2 regions of the Streptomyces sp. Je 1-332 genome follow, and region 1 is predicted to be linked to the other one. Evidence: riboswitches for the same ligand, from Rfam matches in the RefSeq annotation. Region 1 holds a riboswitch; the other holds the start of a gene.

Region 1 (7,898 bases):
GTCTATCTGGAGAAGCTCGCTCAGCCCTCCGCCCGCATCGATCTCATCGTCATCGAGGCCAGCGGGCTCGCCGAGCCGCAGGAGCTCGTGAAGATGGTCCTGGCCAGCGAGAATCCGCACATCGTGTACGGAGGGCTCGTCGAGGTCGTCGACGCCGCCGAGTTCGACTCCACCCGGGAGCGGCATCCCGAGGTCGACCGGCATCTGGGGATCGCGGATCTTGTCGTCGTCAACAAAGTCGACCGCGTCGCCGAGGGCGAGCGGGAACGGGTCATCGGCGTCGTCCGCGGGTTCACCGATCGCGCGGCCGTGGTCGGAGCCTCGTACGGGCGCGTCGATGTCGAGATGCTCCTCGACCGCAAGCCCGTGGGGGAGCGGGTCGGACAGCTTTCGTTTGACGACCTGCACAGTCATCAGCAGGACGAGGGTCACCACGACCACCTGCACTCCGCCTACGAGAGCCTCTCCTTCTCCTCCGAAATGCCCATGAGCCCCCGCCCGTTCATGGCCCTCCTCGACAGTCGGCCCGAAGGGCTCTACCGCATCAAGGGGTACGTCGATTTCGGCGCCGCCGACCCGCGCAACAAGTACGCCGTGCACGCCGTGGGGCGGTTCCTGCGTTTCTACCCCGAGCCGTGGGCCCCGGGGGAGCCCCGGCTCACCCAGCTCGTCCTCATCGGGTCCGGCATCGACGTACCGGCTCTGGAGAAGGAGCTCGAGGCGGCACGTGAGTACGCCCCACAGGGCAGTGCCGATGAGCACAGCATGTGGGGCGTACTGAGGTACGTACAGGAGCCGGAGGGCGACTGACTACGCCGGGCCCGCCACCGCGGCCACCGGCTTCGACAGGGAGACTCCCGAGCCGTCGCGGCGCGGGTCGATCTCCGGCAGTTCCGCCGGCAGGCCGCTGCGCTGGGCCGCGAGCGGCGGCGTCGGGCCCGCCCAAGCGAAGCTCAGGCAGTCCTCGCCCTTGAGGAAGCGCTGGACCCGGACGCCACCCGTGGCGCGGCCCTTGCGGGGGTACTGGTCGAACGGCGTCACCTTGGCCGTCGTCTGCACCGAGTCGTCGAGCGTGCCGCGCGAGCCCGCCACCGTGAAGACCACGGCGTCCACGGCCGGATCCACCGCCACGAAGGAGATGACCTTGACGCCGTCCGCGAGCTTGATGCCCGTCATGCCGCCCGCGGGCCGCCCCTGCGGGCGCACCTGCGATGCCTGGTAACGCAGGAGCTGTGCGTCGTCCGTGATGAACACCAGGTCCTCCTCGCCCGTGCGCAGCTCGGCCGCACCGACGATCCGGTCACCGTCCCTGAGGGTGATGACCTCGAGCTCTTCCTTGTTGGACGGATAGTCCGGCACCACGCGCTTGACCACGCCCTGCGCCGTGCCGAGGGCGAGGCCCGGCGAGGACTCGTCCAGGGTCATCAGGCAGATCAGCTTCTCGTCCGCCTCCAGGGAGAGCAGTTCCGAGACAGGTGCTCCTCCGGAGAGGTTCGGTGCCGCGTGCGTCTCCGGGAGCTGCGGCAGATCCACTACGGAGAGGCGCAAGAGCCGTCCCTCGGACGTCACCGCGCCGACCTCGCCGCGCGCGGTCGCCGGGACGGCGGAGACGATCACGTCGTGCTTGACGCGCTTGGTGTCGCTCTCGGCGAACGGGTCGCCGTTGGCCGTACGGGCGAGGAGGCCCGTCGAGGAGAGGAGCACGCGGCACGGGTCGTCGGCCACCTGAAGCGAGACCGTGGGCGCCGGGGTGCTCGCGGACTCCAGGAGGACCGTGCGCCGGTCCGTGCCGAACTTCTTGGCCACGGCGGCCAGTTCGGACGAGACCAGCTTGCGCAGCTCCGCGTCCGAATCCAGGATGCGGGTCAGCTCCTCGATCTCGGCGTTGAGCTTGTCGCGCTCGGACTCCAGCTCGATGCGGTCGAACTTGGTGAGGCGGCGCAGCGGCGTGTCGAGGATGTACTGCGTCTGGACCTCGCTCAGCGAGAAGCGCTCCATCAGGCGCTCCTTGGCCTGCCCGGAGTTGTCGCTGGAGCGGATGAGGCGGATGACCTCGTCGATGTCCAGGAGAGCGACCAGAAGCCCCTCCACCAGGTGCAGCCTGGCCTGCTTCTTGCCGCGGCGGAACTCGCTGCGGCGGCGCACGACATTGAAGCGGTGGTCGAGATAGACCTCGAGCAGCTCCTTGAGGCCGAGCGTGAGGGGCTGACCGTCCACCAGGGCCACGTTGTTGATGCCGAAGGACTCCTCCATCGGCGTCAGTTTGTACAGCTGCTCCAGGACGGCCTCCGGGACGAAGCCGTTCTTGATCTCGATGACCAGGCGCAGGCCGTGCGAGCGGTCGGTGAGGTCCTTGACGTCGGCGATGCCCTGCAGCTTCTTCGAGCCGACCAGGTCCTTGATCTTCGAGATGACCTTCTCGGGGCCCACGGAGAAGGGCAGTTCGGTCACGACCAGGCCCTTGCGGCGCGCCGTCACGTTCTCCACGGCCACCGTCGCGCGGATCTTGAAGGTGCCGCGCCCTGATTCGTACGCGTCCTTGACCCCGGACAGGCCGACGATCCGGCCACCCGTGGGGAGGTCCGGGCCCGGCACGAAACGCATCAGCGTCTCCAGGTCGGCCCCGGGGTGCTTGATCAGGTGGCGGGCGGCGGCGATGACCTCGCCGAGGTTGTGCGGCGGCATGTTCGTCGCCATGCCGACGGCGATGCCCGAAGCGCCGTTGACCAAAAGGTTCGGATAGGCCGCCGGCAGGGTGACCGGCTCCTGCTCCTGGCCGTCGTAGTTCGACTCGAAGTCGACGGTGTTCTCGTCGATCGACTCCGTCATCAGGGACGTCGCGTCGGCCATCTTGCACTCGGTGTACCGCATGGCGGCCGGCGGGTCGTCGTTGCCGAGCGAGCCGAAGTTGCCGTGGCCGTCCACCAGGGGCAGACGCATGGAGAAGGGCTGGGCCATGCGCACCAGGGCGTCGTAGATCGAGGCGTCGCCGTGCGGGTGCAACTTACCCATGACCTCGCCGACGACGCGGGCGCACTTCACATAGCCGCGGTCGGGGCGCAGGCCCATCTCGTTCATCTGGTAGACGATCCGGCGGTGCACCGGCTTCATGCCGTCGCGGGCGTCCGGCAGGGCGCGCGAGTAGATGACCGAATACGCGTACTCGAGGAAGGAGCCCTGCATCTCGTCGACGACGTCGATGTCGAGGATCTTCTCCTCGAACGACTCGTCGGGCTGCGGGGTCTTCGTGCTGCGGCGGGCCATCGCTGCTGCGGCTCCTTCTCGGTGTCTGCCAGGGCATCAACAAGATCTGACGCCGACCATCAACGGGATCTGACGCCGACCATTGTGGACTGTCCCACTGACAACGCCGACCACGACCCGGACTTCGACCACGACTACGCCGAGCGCGGAGCGGGAACTTCGCCGGTTGTCAGCACGCTTGCATACAGTGGCAGGACTGGCAGAATTTCCAGCTTTTCGCGATCGAAGGGACGTACATGCCCATGGGTCACACGGCCACAGCCGAGGCCGGCTCCGGCGGCCTGACAGCGACCGAGCACCGGCTGGCCAACGGCCTGCGCGTGGTGCTCTCCGAGGACCACCTGACCCCGGTCGCCGCGGTCTGCCTCTGGTACGACGTCGGCTCGCGCCACGAGGTCAAGGGGCGTACGGGCCTCGCGCACCTCTTCGAGCACCTCATGTTCCAGGGCTCGAAGCAGGTGCAGGGCAACGGCCACTTCGAGCTGGTCCAGGGCGCCGGCGGTTCGCTCAACGGCACCACGAGCTTCGAGCGCACCAACTACTTCGAGACGATGCCCACACACCAGCTCGAGCTGGCCCTGTGGCTGGAAGCCGACCGCATGGGCTCGCTGCTCTCCGCGCTCGACGAAGAATCCATGGAGAATCAGCGGGACGTCGTCAAGAACGAGCGCCGCCAGCGCTACGACAACGTCCCGTACGGCACGGCGTTCGAGAAGCTGACCGCCCTCTCGTACCCCGAGGGCCACCCCTACCACCACACCCCGATCGGCTCCATGGCGGACCTGGACGCGGCGACGCTGGAGGACGCGCGGCACTTCTTCCGTACGTACTACGCGCCCAACAACGCGGTCCTTTCGGTCGTCGGCGACATCGACCCGGAGCAGACGCTCGCCTGGGTGGAGAAGTACTTCGGGTCGATCCCCTCGCACGACGGCAAGCAGCCGCCGCGCGACGGCTCGCTGCCCGACATCATCGGCAAGGAGCTGCGCGAGGTCGTCGAGGAAGAGGTCCCGGCCCGCGCCCTGATGGCCGCCTACCGCCTCCCGGAGGACGGCACGCGCGCGTGCGACGCGGCCGACCTGGCGCTCACGGTCCTCGGCAGCGGCGAGTCGTCCCGCCTCTACAACCGCCTCGTGCGCCGCGACCGCACCGCCGTGGCGGCCGGGTTCGGCCTGCTGCGGCTTGCCGGAGCCCCCTCGCTCGGCTGGCTGGACGTGAAGACGTCGGGCGACGTGGAGGTCCCGGTCATCGAGGCCGCCGTCGACGAGGAGCTCGCCCGCTTCGCGGAAGAGGGCCCCACCGACGAGGAGATGGAGCGCGCCCAGGCACAGCTGGAGCGCGAGTGGCTCGACCGCCTCTCCACGGTCTCCGGCCGCGCGGACGAACTCTGCCGGTACGCCGTCCTGTTCGGTGACCCGCAGCTCGCCCTCACCGCCGTCAAGCGCGTCCTGGAGGTCACCGCCGAAGAGGTCAAGGCGGCCGCGGCGGCCCGCCTGCGGCCCGACAACCGCGCGGTGCTCGTGTACGAACCCATCGCCCCCGAGGCCGACGAAGCCACCGACGAGGACGAAGAGGAGGCGGCGAAGTGAGCGAGGCCGCAACGATGCAGTTCCACCCGCAGCCCCAGGCGGGCACCGCACGGCCGTGGGCCTTCCCCGCGCCCGAGCGCGCCACCCTGGACAACGGCCTCACCGTGCTGCGTTGCCACCGCCCCGGCCAGCAGGTCGTCGCCGTGGAGGTCCACCTCGAGGCGCCGCTCGAAGCCGAGCCCGCGGGCCTGGACGGCGTCGCCACGATCATGGCGAGGGCCTTCAACGAAGGCACCGACAAGCACTCCGCCGAGGACTTCGCCGCCGAACTCGACCGCTGCGGCGCCACCATGGACGCGCACGCCGACCACCCCGGCGTCCGGGTCTCCCTCGAAGTCCCGCTCTCGCGCCTCCCGAAGGCGCTCGGCCTGCTCTCCGACGCCCTGCGGGCCCCCGCCTTCGCGGACAGCGAGATCGAACGCCTCGTACGCAACCGCCTGGACGAGATCCCGCACGAGGCAGCGAACCCGGGGCGCCGCGCCGCAAAGGAGCTGTCCCGGCAGCTCTTCCCGGCGACCTCCCGCATGTCGCGCCCCCGCCAGGGCACCGAGGAGACGGTCACGGCCATCGACTCGGCCGCCGTGCGCACCTTCTACGAGAAGCACGTGCGTCCCGCGACGGCGACCGCCGTGATCGTGGGCGACCTGACCGGCGTCGACCTGGACGCCGTTCTCGCCGACACCATCGGCGCCTGGACGGGTGGCACCGCCGAGCCGCGTCCGGTGCCCCCGGTGACCGCGGACGACACCGGACGTGTCGTCATCGTGGACCGCCCGGGAGCCGTCCAGACGCAGTTGCTCATCGGCCGCGTGGGCCCGGACCGGCACGACCGCGTCTGGCCCGCCCAGGTGCTCGGCACGTACTGCCTGGGCGGCACCCTCACCTCACGCCTGGACCGCGTCCTGCGCGAGGAGAAGGGATACACCTACGGCGTACGGTCGTTCGCCCAGGTCCTGCGTTCCGCTCCGGACGGCAGCGGCGCGGCGATGCTCGCCATCAGCGGCTCCGTGGACACCGAGTCCACCGGTCCGGCCCTCGACGACCTGTGGAAGGTCCTGCGCACCCTCGCGGCCGACGGCCTCACGGACGCCGAGCGCGACGTCGCCGTGCAAAATCTGGTGGGCGTGGCCCCGCTCAAGTACGAGATGGCGGCGTCCGTCGCGGCCACCCTCGCCGACCAGGTCGAGCAGCACCTGCCGGACGACTTCCAGGCCCAGCTGTACCGCCAGTTGGCCGAGACCGGCACCGTGGAGGCCACCGCCGCCGTGGTGAGCGCCTTCCCCGTGGACCGTCTGGTGACGGTGCTCGTCGGAGACGCTTCGCAGATCGAGGAGCCCGTCAGGGCGCTCGGTATCGGTGAAGTGAGTGTGGTCACGGGGTGAGCGCGGGGTGCGCGCGGACTGAGTGACAGTCAGGACATATCGGGGCCCCGGTGGCGAGAAAACGCTACTGGGGTCCTCATATGTCCGAATTGGTATGGAGGTTACGTGTCTGACCTGTGGCGTGCGCTACAAAAGCTCTGATCCGTTTGTCGTTTGAAAGATGACCCGCTTAGCGTCTGGTCCGGCTGTTCGTCATGCAGTACGCCGCGCCCGCGGCACCGGACAGTCATCGCCGAGTCCCCGTACGGCGCGAGCCAGGGGAGCCGGGGACCCACATGTCCCTTGGGGTGAATCGGGAACCTCGCCGTGAGGTGAGGGACCCGTAGGAGACCTTCCTGCTCCGAACCCGTCAGCTAACCCGGTAGGCGAGAAGGAAGGAAAGGATCAGCCGCTTCATGGCGTTCACCCGTGCCACCGGGAAGCACCGTCGCCCGAGCCGCCTCACGCGTACGACCGCGAACGTGGCGGGCGTCGCCGCCCTCACCACCACCGGTGTCATCGGAGGCCTGGCCGCTCCGGCGCTCGCCGCCGACGACGCGGTGACTCCCCAGCACACCGGCCTCACCCAGGCGATCTCCGTGGGCGACTCGCTCGCCCAGAGCGTCGACGCGCAGGCCGCTGCCCAGCAGCAGGCCGCCGACGACGCCGCAGCGGCCAAGAAGGCCGAAGAGGCCGCCAAGAAGAAGGCCGAGGAGGCCAAGCGCAAGGCCGAGGCCGCGGCGAAGGCCAAGGCCAAGAAGGAGCGCGAGGCCAAGGAGCGTGCCGCGCGCGAGGCCGAGCGCAAGCGCCTCAACAGCTACGTGTCGCCGATCACCGGCTCGACCATCTCCACGGGCTACCAGACCGGTGGCGCCATGTGGTCCTCCGGCAGCCACACCGGCGTCGACTTCCACGCCGCGTCCGGCACCTCGGTCCACGCGGTCGGCTCCGGCACCGTCGTGGAGGCCGGCTGGGGCGGCGCCTACGGCAACAACGTGGTCATCAAGATGAACGACGGCACGTACACCCAGTACGGCCACATGTCGTCCCTCGGTGTCACGGTCGGCCAGGCGGTCACTCCGGGCCAGCAGATCGGCCTCTCCGGCTCCACCGGCAACTCCAGCGGCCCGCACCTGCACTTCGAGGCCCGCACCGGCGCGGACTACGGCACGGACATCGACCCGGTCTCCTACCTCCGCTCGCACGGCGTCAACGTCTGATCCCGGAGATCCAAGGCGGTCGCACGAAGCGCACCTGATTCACCGAAAGCCCCGGTTCGTCGAGAGCCGGGGCTTTCGCCGTTCCCGTATCTCCGTTGGCCAAAAGTATCCCCGGATTTCGGCCGACCGTCGGAAATTCGGCCGCTCTGCAATAGAGTCGCCGAGCAGGCGTCGATCGACCGCGTTTCGCGGGGATTAAGGCGGAGGTCAGTCATGCACATTCCCGCGCACTCGGTATGCACGGCCATCCGGGACGACATCGTCTCCGGTGTCTACGAACGGGGCGGCCGGCTCACCGAGGAACTGCTCGCGCGCCGCTACGGAGTCTCCCGCGTCCCTGTCCGCGAGGCCCTGCGCACCCTGGAGGCCGAGGGCTTCGTCGTCACGCGCCGGCACGCGGGCGCGTGCGTCGCCGAGCCCACCGAGCGGGACGCTGCCGACCTCCTGGAGGTCCGCGCGCTCCT
Region 2 (7,898 bases), 2.3 Mb from region 1:
CACGCACTCGTCCAGCGCGGCAGGGAGAACGGCATTCCGGTGCGGGAGCTGGGCCCCGCCCAGATCGCGGAGTACGAACCGGAGGTGCGGGGCCTCGCCGCGATCCAGGTCGGCACGACGGGGATCTGTGACTACGGCTCGGTGGCGGAGCACCTGGCGGACGCCTCCGGGGCGGATGTGCGGTACGGGGCGGAGGTCGTCCGCATCGACCGGCGCGCGACGCTCGGGGTGGCCGTCCGCACGGCCGACGGCTCGGTGGTGCGGGGAAAGGTCCTGGTCAACTGCGCGGGACTGCACTGCGACCGGGTGGCGATGCTGGCCGGTGACGACCCCGGGATGCGGATCGTGCCCTTCCGGGGGGAGTACTTCGACCTGGCGCGGCCCGATCTGGTGCGGGGCCTGGTGTATCCGGTCCCGGACCCGGCCTTCCCCTTCCTCGGGGTGCATCTGACGCGGGGCATCGGCGGCGGGGTCCACGTGGGTCCGAACGCCGTGCCGGCGCTGGCCCGCGAGGGGTACGGCTGGGGTGTGGTGCGGCCACTGGAGGTGGCGGGCACGCTGGGCTGGCCGGGGGCCTGGCGGATGGCCTCGCGGCACTGGCGGTACGGGGCGGGGGAGCTGCGGCGCTCCTTCTCCAAGGAGGCGTTCACCACGGCCGTGCGGAGGCTGCTGCCCGCGGTGACCTCGGATGATCTTGTGCCGGTGGCGGCGGGGGTGCGGGCGCAGGCCGTCTTGCGTGACGGGACGCTGGTGGACGATTTCCTCATCCGGGAGGGTGCGCGTGCCGTGCACGTCCTGAACGCCCCTTCGCCTGCGGCGACGGCCTCGCTCCCTATCGGGCGGGCGGTGGCTCGGCGGGTGCTGGCGCTGCTGTAGGGGCGGGCCCTGCGGGGCATTCCCCAATCCCGCCCCTTCCCGAAACTGGGGGCTCCGCCCCCAGACCCCCGCTCCTCAAACGCCGGAGGGGCTAATTTTCCCGCCCACCCACCCGATTGCCCCGCAGCGGAATTCGTTCTCAGCCCGTCCGGCGTTTGAGGACGAACTCGGCGGAGCCGGTGATGACGGCCACCGAGGCCCTCGCGCCGAGCGAGTTTTCGGGAAGGGGTGGGGTTGGGGACAGATAAAATCCCCCCACTGTGTCTGACTCACCCACCACCCCCAGCGCCCCCCGCCCGAAGGGCGAGCCCCGCTTCCCCGACGGGCCCTCGCCCGACCCCGCGGGCTCACACTTCGAGCGAAGGATCCGCAGCTTCCAGCCCCGCAGGAGCCGCGTCACCACAAGCCAGGCGGACGCGCTCCAGCGGCTGTGGCCCAAGTGGGGCCTGGACATCGACGGACAGCGCATGCTCGACCTCGTCGAGCTGTTCGGCACCGAGCAAGCCGAGCTCCCCGTCGTACTGGAGATCGGCTTCGGCATGGGCGAGGCCACCGCCCAGATGGCCGCCGACGACCCCGACACCGGCATCCTCGCCGTGGACGTGCACACCCCGGGCCAGGGAAACCTCCTCGGCCTCGCCGAGCGGAACAACCTCACCAACATCCGCGTCGCGAACGGCGACGCCGTCATCCTGCTCCGCGAAATGCTCCCGCCCGGCTCCCTCGACGGCCTCCGCGTCTACTTCCCCGACCCCTGGCCCAAGGCCCGCCACCACAAGCGCCGCATCATCCAGCCCGACTTCCTCGACCTCGCCGCACCCCGCCTCAAGCCCGGCGCCCTGCTGCACTGCGCGACCGACTGGGAGCCGTACGCCGAGCAGATGCTGGACGTGCTCACCGCGCACCCCGCGTTCGAGAACACCCAGCCCGACGGCGGGTACGCGCCCCGCCCCTCCTTCCGCCCCCTCACCCGCTTCGAGGGCCAGGGCCTGGACAAGGGACACGTCGTCCACGACCTGCTGTTCCGCCGGACATCCGGCAGGTAAGGCCGAGACGCCCGACAGCAGGACTGAGATACCCGGCCAGGACTGAGATACCGGCCACCTGGCCCGAGGCACCGTCGCGGCCCACCCCCGTCCCTCGTTAGGGTCAACGGGTGGCCACCCCTTCTCCGCTCCCGCACCCGACGCCCCCCGCAGGGCCCGCCGGGCTGCGGCACGCGCGCTGGTGGCAACGCCGGGCGATACGCGCGGCCGCCCTGGTCACCCTGCTCGCCCTGTCGGGCCTCGTCATCCTGGCCCTGGTCAGGGAACAGACCGGCACCGAAGGCTTCCTGGTCGGGCTCGGCCTCGCGACGCTGCCCGTGCCGCTCCTGGTGGCCGCCTTCCGCTGGCTGCAACGGGTCCAGCCGGGCCCCTGGCGGAATCTGCTCTTCGCCTTCGCCTGGGGGGCCTGCGCCGCCGCCCTCATAGCCATCGTCGCGAACAGCTTCGCGACCCGCTGGATAGCCACCGCCACGGCTGACCCCACCAGCGCGGACACCCTCGGCGCCACGGTCATAGCGCCGATCGTCGAGGAGAGCGCGAAAGCAGCGGCCGTCCTGCTCGTCTTCCTCTTCCGCAGACGCGAGTTCACCGGCATCGTCGACGGCGTGGTGATCGCCGGAGTGACCGCGACCGGCTTCGCGTTCACCGAGAACATCCTTTATCTCGGCAGCGCCTTCGGCGCCGACCAGCTCAACGGCGGCACCGGGCTCGCGTCCGTGACGGCGGCGACCTTCTTCGTGCGCGTCGTGATGTCGCCCTTCGCGCACCCGCTGTTCACGGTGCTCACCGGCATCGGCTTCGGTGTCGCCGCCCTCAGCGCCGACCGGCAGAACTGGCGCCGCGTCGTGCTCCCCCTCGGCGGACTGCTCCTCGCGATGGGCCTGCACGCCCTGTGGAACGGCTCGGCCGGCTTCGGGGACTACGGCTTCTTCGCCGTGTACGCGACGTTCATGCTCCCCGCGTTCGGACTGCTCACCTGGCTGGTGATCTGGATCAGGCAGCGCGGCCTGCGCATCGTGCGCGCCGAACTGCCCGCGTACGCCATCGCCGGCTGGCTCACCGCGCCCGAGCCCTACGCCCTCGGCACGATGCGCGCCCGCACCCTCGCCCGCGACTACGCCTCGTACACCCAGGGCAAGGCGGCGGCGCGCACGGTCGCGCAGTACGAGACGTACGCGACGTCTCTCGCGCTCCTGCGCCACCGCGGGCGCCGGGGCAAGGCGGGCGCCGACTTCGTCGTGCGGGAGCGGGAGTTGCTGCACGCGCTGTGGGAGCGCCGCGAGGCCGCCCGGCCCGCCCTGGCCTACGCGGCGCAGGCGACGGCACCGGTGCTCGTACCGATGCCGCCTCCCTACGGATACCGGCAGCCACACGGACACCAGCAGCCGTACGGATACCAACAGCCCCACCCCCAGCAGCACCCGTACGGATATCCGTACGCCCAGCCGGCGATGCCCTACCCCGCGTACAACCCCTATCGCGGCTAGGCGGAAGCCGCCGTGAGCGCCGAGACCTCGGCCTCCGTCAGTTCGAGCTCTCCCACCGCGAGCAGCGCGGGCAGCTGTTCGACCGTACGGGCCGAGGCGATCGGCGCCGCCACCGTCGGCTGCGCGGCGAGCCACGCGAGGGCCACGGTCGCGAGCTCGGCGCCGCGCGCCTGGGCGATCTCGTCGAGGGCGGCGAGCACGCGCAGACCACGGTCGGTGTCCAGGTGCTTGCCCGCGCCCTCGGCCCGCGCGCTGTCGACCTGCGCTCCCGGGCGGTACTTGCCGGTCAGGAAGCCGGAGGCGAGCGCGTAGTACGGGACGGCGGCCAGGCCGGAGCGCGAGGCGACCTGCTCCAGCGGGCCCTCGTACGTGTCGCGCGAGACGAGGTTGTAGTGCGGCTGAAGGACGGAGTAGCGCGCGAGGCCCTCGCGGTCGGAGAAGTCGAGGAACTCCTGGAGCCGCTCGGGGGTCACGTTCGACGCGGCGATGGCGCGCACCTTGCCGGACGTCACCAGCTCGTCGAGGGCGCCGATGATCTCCTCGACGGAGACGGCCGGGTCGTCGTAGTGCGTGTAGAAGAGGTCGATGTAGTCGGTGCGCAGGCGGCGCAGCGACTCCTCGACTCCGGACTTGATGGTCTTCGCGGACAGGCCCTTGTAGTCGGGGTGTGCGCCGACCTTGGTGGCGAGCACGACGTCGGAGCGGTTGCCGCGCGCGGCGAGCCAGTTGCCGATGACCGTCTCGGACTCGCCGCCCTCGTTGCCGGGCACCCAGGCCGAGTAGACGTCGGCGGTGTCGACGAAGTTGCCGCCCGCGGCGGTGTACGCGTCGAGCACGGAGAAGGACTGCGCCTCGTCGGCCGTCCAGCCGAAGACGTTGCCGCCCAGGGCGAGCGGGAAGACCTCGAGGTCGGACGAGCCAAGCTTGCGGAGAGAAGTCATACGGGGCTCAACGCCTGTACGGACCACGGAATTCCGCCCACCGGGACGCCGATTCCATCCGTGCACGGGCAGCGGGCACGCCGAACCGGCAGCCCTGACGTCGGGGGGTTGTCGCCAGGACCGCCGGGGTTCCGGATTACCTCAGAGAGATCAGAGGGATCAGAGGGGTCAGAGGAATCAGAGGGACTGGCCCTTGCCGCGCAGCCACGCCGCCGGGTCGACCCCGGTGGCGTCGCCGCCCGGGTGGACCTCCATGTGGAGGTGCGCGCCGGTGACGTTGCCGGTGGCTCCGACACGGCCGATGGTCTCGCCGGTGGTGACCTTCTGGCCCGCGCTGACGTTCATCGAGGACTGGTGGCAGAACCAGACCTCGGTGCCGTCGTCGAGTTCGAGGACCGTGCGGTAGCCGTACGCCCCCGCCCAGCCGGCCTCCTTGATGGTGCCGGAGTGGACGGCCTTGATGGGCGTGCCCGTCGGAGCCGCGAAGTCCAGGCCGGTGTGGTAGCCGGAGGACCACATGGAGCCGGGCTGACCGAAGGTACCGGTGAGCGTGTACGAGGCGACGGGAAGGGTGTAGCTCTTCGCGAGCTTGGCCAGGCGCTCCGCCTCGGCCTTCTTCTTCGCGGCTGCCTTCTCGGCGGCGATCTTCTTCTCGGCCGCGGTCTGCTTGGCGGCGGCCTGCGCGGCGGCCTCCTTGACGGCAGCCTCTTCGGCCGCCTTCTGGACCGCGTCGTCCGCCTGGTCCTGCTGGTTCTCGGCCTGCTCCATGATGCGGGCCCGCAGTGCCTCGCCCGCGTCCGTGGTGCCCTGCTCGGCGTCGGTGGTGCTGACACCGGCGGCGCTGAGAGGCGCTGCGGCCACGGCCACGTTCTGGCCCGCGGCGGCGGAGTCGTCGGAGCCATCGGATATCAAGGCCCCCACGCCCGGAAGCGACTTGGCCTCCGGCAGCGAGTCCGTGACGGCCGAGACGTCCGGCATCTCGATGGCCACCGGGGGCTTGCCGCCCTGCGCGGTGGCCATGCCGCCCGCGCCGACGGCGGCGATGACGCCTACGCCGAGAACCGTGGAGCTGCGGGCGAGCCCGCCGCCGCCCCGCTTGTGGACGCGGTGCCTGCCGCGGACGGGACGGATGGACTCCTCGGTGGGGTTCCATTCCTCCCAGGAAGAATCATCGTCGTACCCACCGAAATCGTCATCATTCGGTACGTACACGCCTTGGGGGGCAGGGCGGTTGGACGCCACTGGGGCGCACTCCTTTCCTTCCTTCTCGCCTACCGGGTTAGCTGACGGGTTCGGAGCAGGAAGGTCTCCTACGAACATCTGGCACGGATGCACAGATGCCCGATTCACCCCAATTAGTGGTTCCCCGGCTCCCTTTCGGGATTAGGCGCGTGCGCACGGAGCCGACTCGAGTGACGGCTGGGACGACCGCGCTGCGTTATCGAACGTTAATAGACAGCAGGGCCGTATTCCAAGCTGTTCCGGCTGATCGTTAGCGGCTTCGGCCCGTACTTATCGGGACACCGGGGTCCGGAACGGGGCGAGTTGCCCTCACTTCTTCACACACCGGAGCTTCACATTTCCTTGACAGTGCGTCAGTTGTTATGCGGAGTGGTGTCCTTCGGTCACGGCTGGTGACATCGGCCGCCGCACCGCGAGCAGCGCCATGTCGTCGGTCCCTCCGCCGCCGGTGTGCCGCCGCACTTCCTCGACGAGTGTCGCCAGGAGCGCGTCGGGGCCGTGCGGCCCCGGGAAGATCCGGCCGCCGAGCCGAGCGGCGGGGTTGTAGAACTCGCCGCGGGCGTCACGCGCCTCGGAGAGCCCGTCGGTGTAGAGCAGCAGCATCGCCCCCGGCGGGAACTCCGTCTCGTCCGCGCGGTCCGGCCAGGCGCCCAGTTCTCCCATACCGAGCGGCAGCGCGGGCTCGGTGGCGGACAGGACGCACAGCCGGCCGTCACCGCGCAGGAGCAGCGGCCCCGGGTGCCCGCGGTTGATCAGGCGCACCAGACCGTCGCCGTGCGGGATCTCGGCGAGCACGGCGGTGGTGAACCCCTCGAAGGCGTCGAGCCCGTCGCGCCGCGTGCCCTCCCGCGCGAGTGCGCGCTCCAGGCGCTGTGCCACGGCTTCCAGCGTCGCCTCCTGCTCGGCGGCCTCCCGGAACGCCCCGATCACGACGGCGACGGCCGCCACCGCGCCCATGCCCTTTCCCCGCACGTCGCCGACGATGACGCGTACGCCGTGCGGTGTGTCCTGCACGGCGTACAGGTCACCGCCGATGAAGGCGTCGGCCTCCGCCGCCTCGTACCGCGCCGCGACGTCGAGACCGCCGATCCGTGGGTCCGGCTGCGGCAGTACGGCGCGCTGGGCGACCTCGGCGATGGAGCGGGCGGAGGCGAGCTGCTTGTCGCTGCGGCGCACGACGCGGTTGATGACGACGGCGAGGACGGCGACGGTCGCCACCGTGATCAGTTCGGTGACGGCCTCGACGTCGGTGGTGGTGCTGGTCTTGAAGTGCAGGGCGAGCACCGCGGCGCAGGAGCCGACGCCGATGAGGGCGGTGCTGATCAGCGAGTAGAAGGGCGCCGCGACGAGCGGGGCGGCCGTGAAGAGGGGCACGGCGGTGAACCTGGGCGGGGTCGACGCGTCGTAGACGATCCCGACGACGATGAGCAGCAGGGGGAGAGCCCGCACGAGCGCCCGCTCGTGCCGGACATCGGGACGCTTACCGCCCCCGCCGTTTCCTCCTCGCTGCCCCACTCACTCAGGGTTCCCGGCGCGGCGGCTCGGGGCGACCGGTGTGGGCCGAGCGGGTCATGAAAAGACCGAAGGCCCGGATCCATTTCTGGATCCGGGCCTTCGGTTTTTAGTAGCGGGGACAGGATTTGAACCTGCGACCTCTGGGTTATGAGCCCAGCGAGCTACCGAGCTGCTCCACCCCGCGCCGTTGAATGCAACTCTACGCCATCAGAGGGAGTGAAAGCGAACCGGCTGCGCGGCGGTCGCTCACCCAGCCCGCTCAGGCGTTCTCCGCGTGCGTCAGCGTCTCCCAGGCGACGAACAGGTCGTCCGTCCCCTCGGGCCGCTGCTCGACCGTGAGCCTCTGCGTCTGGGGCAGGTCCAGCTTCAGCCGCTCGCGCAGGTGGTTGAGGCCGACCTCCGTGTCGGGCCCCATGTCACGCTGCACCCGGCCGCCGCACAGCCAGTCGGGCGCCTTGGCGCCCAGCTGGTACGTGGAGTGGAATTCCAGCGCGGCCCGTAGCCGCTCCTTGACCTCGCCGTACAGGTCGACGCCCTGATGCCAGGCGGTCTCCGCGATGTGCGCGGTGGCCGCGAGCGAGTAGCTGGCGTGCTTGAAGTTCCGGCACGTCTCCTGGGAGAGCCCGTCGGCGAAGGTCTTCTGCCCGAACCAGTACTTCTGGAGCTTCTCCGGAGTGTTGATGCCGCTGCCCGCGGGCGAGACGGGAAGCGGGCCGTCCGACTCCAGGTAGAAGTAGGCGGGCACCCGGGTCCTGAAGTGCGTCACCGCCTTCTCGAAGGACTCGTGGTCG

The links. A riboswitch is a leader RNA that binds a small molecule or an ion and turns the genes downstream of it on or off. The one in region 1 is predicted to bind cyclic di-AMP.
Region 2: linked by a shared signal. The riboswitch ahead of ABXJ52_RS17465 (M23 family metallopeptidase) and the one ahead of ABXJ52_RS28105 (M23 family metallopeptidase) in region 1 are both predicted to bind cyclic di-AMP.

What each region holds. Positions count from the first base shown of each region.
Region 1 is NZ_CP160402.1:6,202,389-6,210,286, forward strand. It holds gene ABXJ52_RS28085 (GTP-binding protein) at 1-810, shown strand, start outside; gene ABXJ52_RS28090 (DNA topoisomerase IV subunit A) at 811-3,264, opposite strand; gene ABXJ52_RS28095 (pitrilysin family protein) at 3,507-4,853, shown strand; gene ABXJ52_RS28100 (pitrilysin family protein) at 4,850-6,235, shown strand; cyclic di-AMP (ydaO/yuaA leader) riboswitch at 6,456-6,618, shown strand; gene ABXJ52_RS28105 (M23 family metallopeptidase) at 6,631-7,434, shown strand; gene ABXJ52_RS28110 (GntR family transcriptional regulator) at 7,648-7,898, shown strand, end outside.
Region 2 is NZ_CP160402.1:3,880,162-3,888,059, forward strand. It holds gene lhgO (L-2-hydroxyglutarate oxidase) at 1-876, shown strand, start outside; gene trmB (tRNA (guanosine(46)-N7)-methyltransferase TrmB) at 1,137-1,922, shown strand; gene ABXJ52_RS17455 (PrsW family glutamic-type intramembrane protease) at 2,033-3,409, shown strand; gene ABXJ52_RS17460 (aldo/keto reductase) at 3,406-4,350, opposite strand; gene ABXJ52_RS17465 (M23 family metallopeptidase) at 4,528-5,592, opposite strand; cyclic di-AMP (ydaO/yuaA leader) riboswitch at 5,604-5,750, opposite strand; gene ABXJ52_RS17470 (PP2C family protein-serine/threonine phosphatase) at 5,953-7,107, opposite strand; tRNA gene ABXJ52_RS17475 (tRNA-Met) at 7,218-7,291, opposite strand; gene ABXJ52_RS17480 (alginate lyase family protein) at 7,367-7,898, opposite strand, start outside.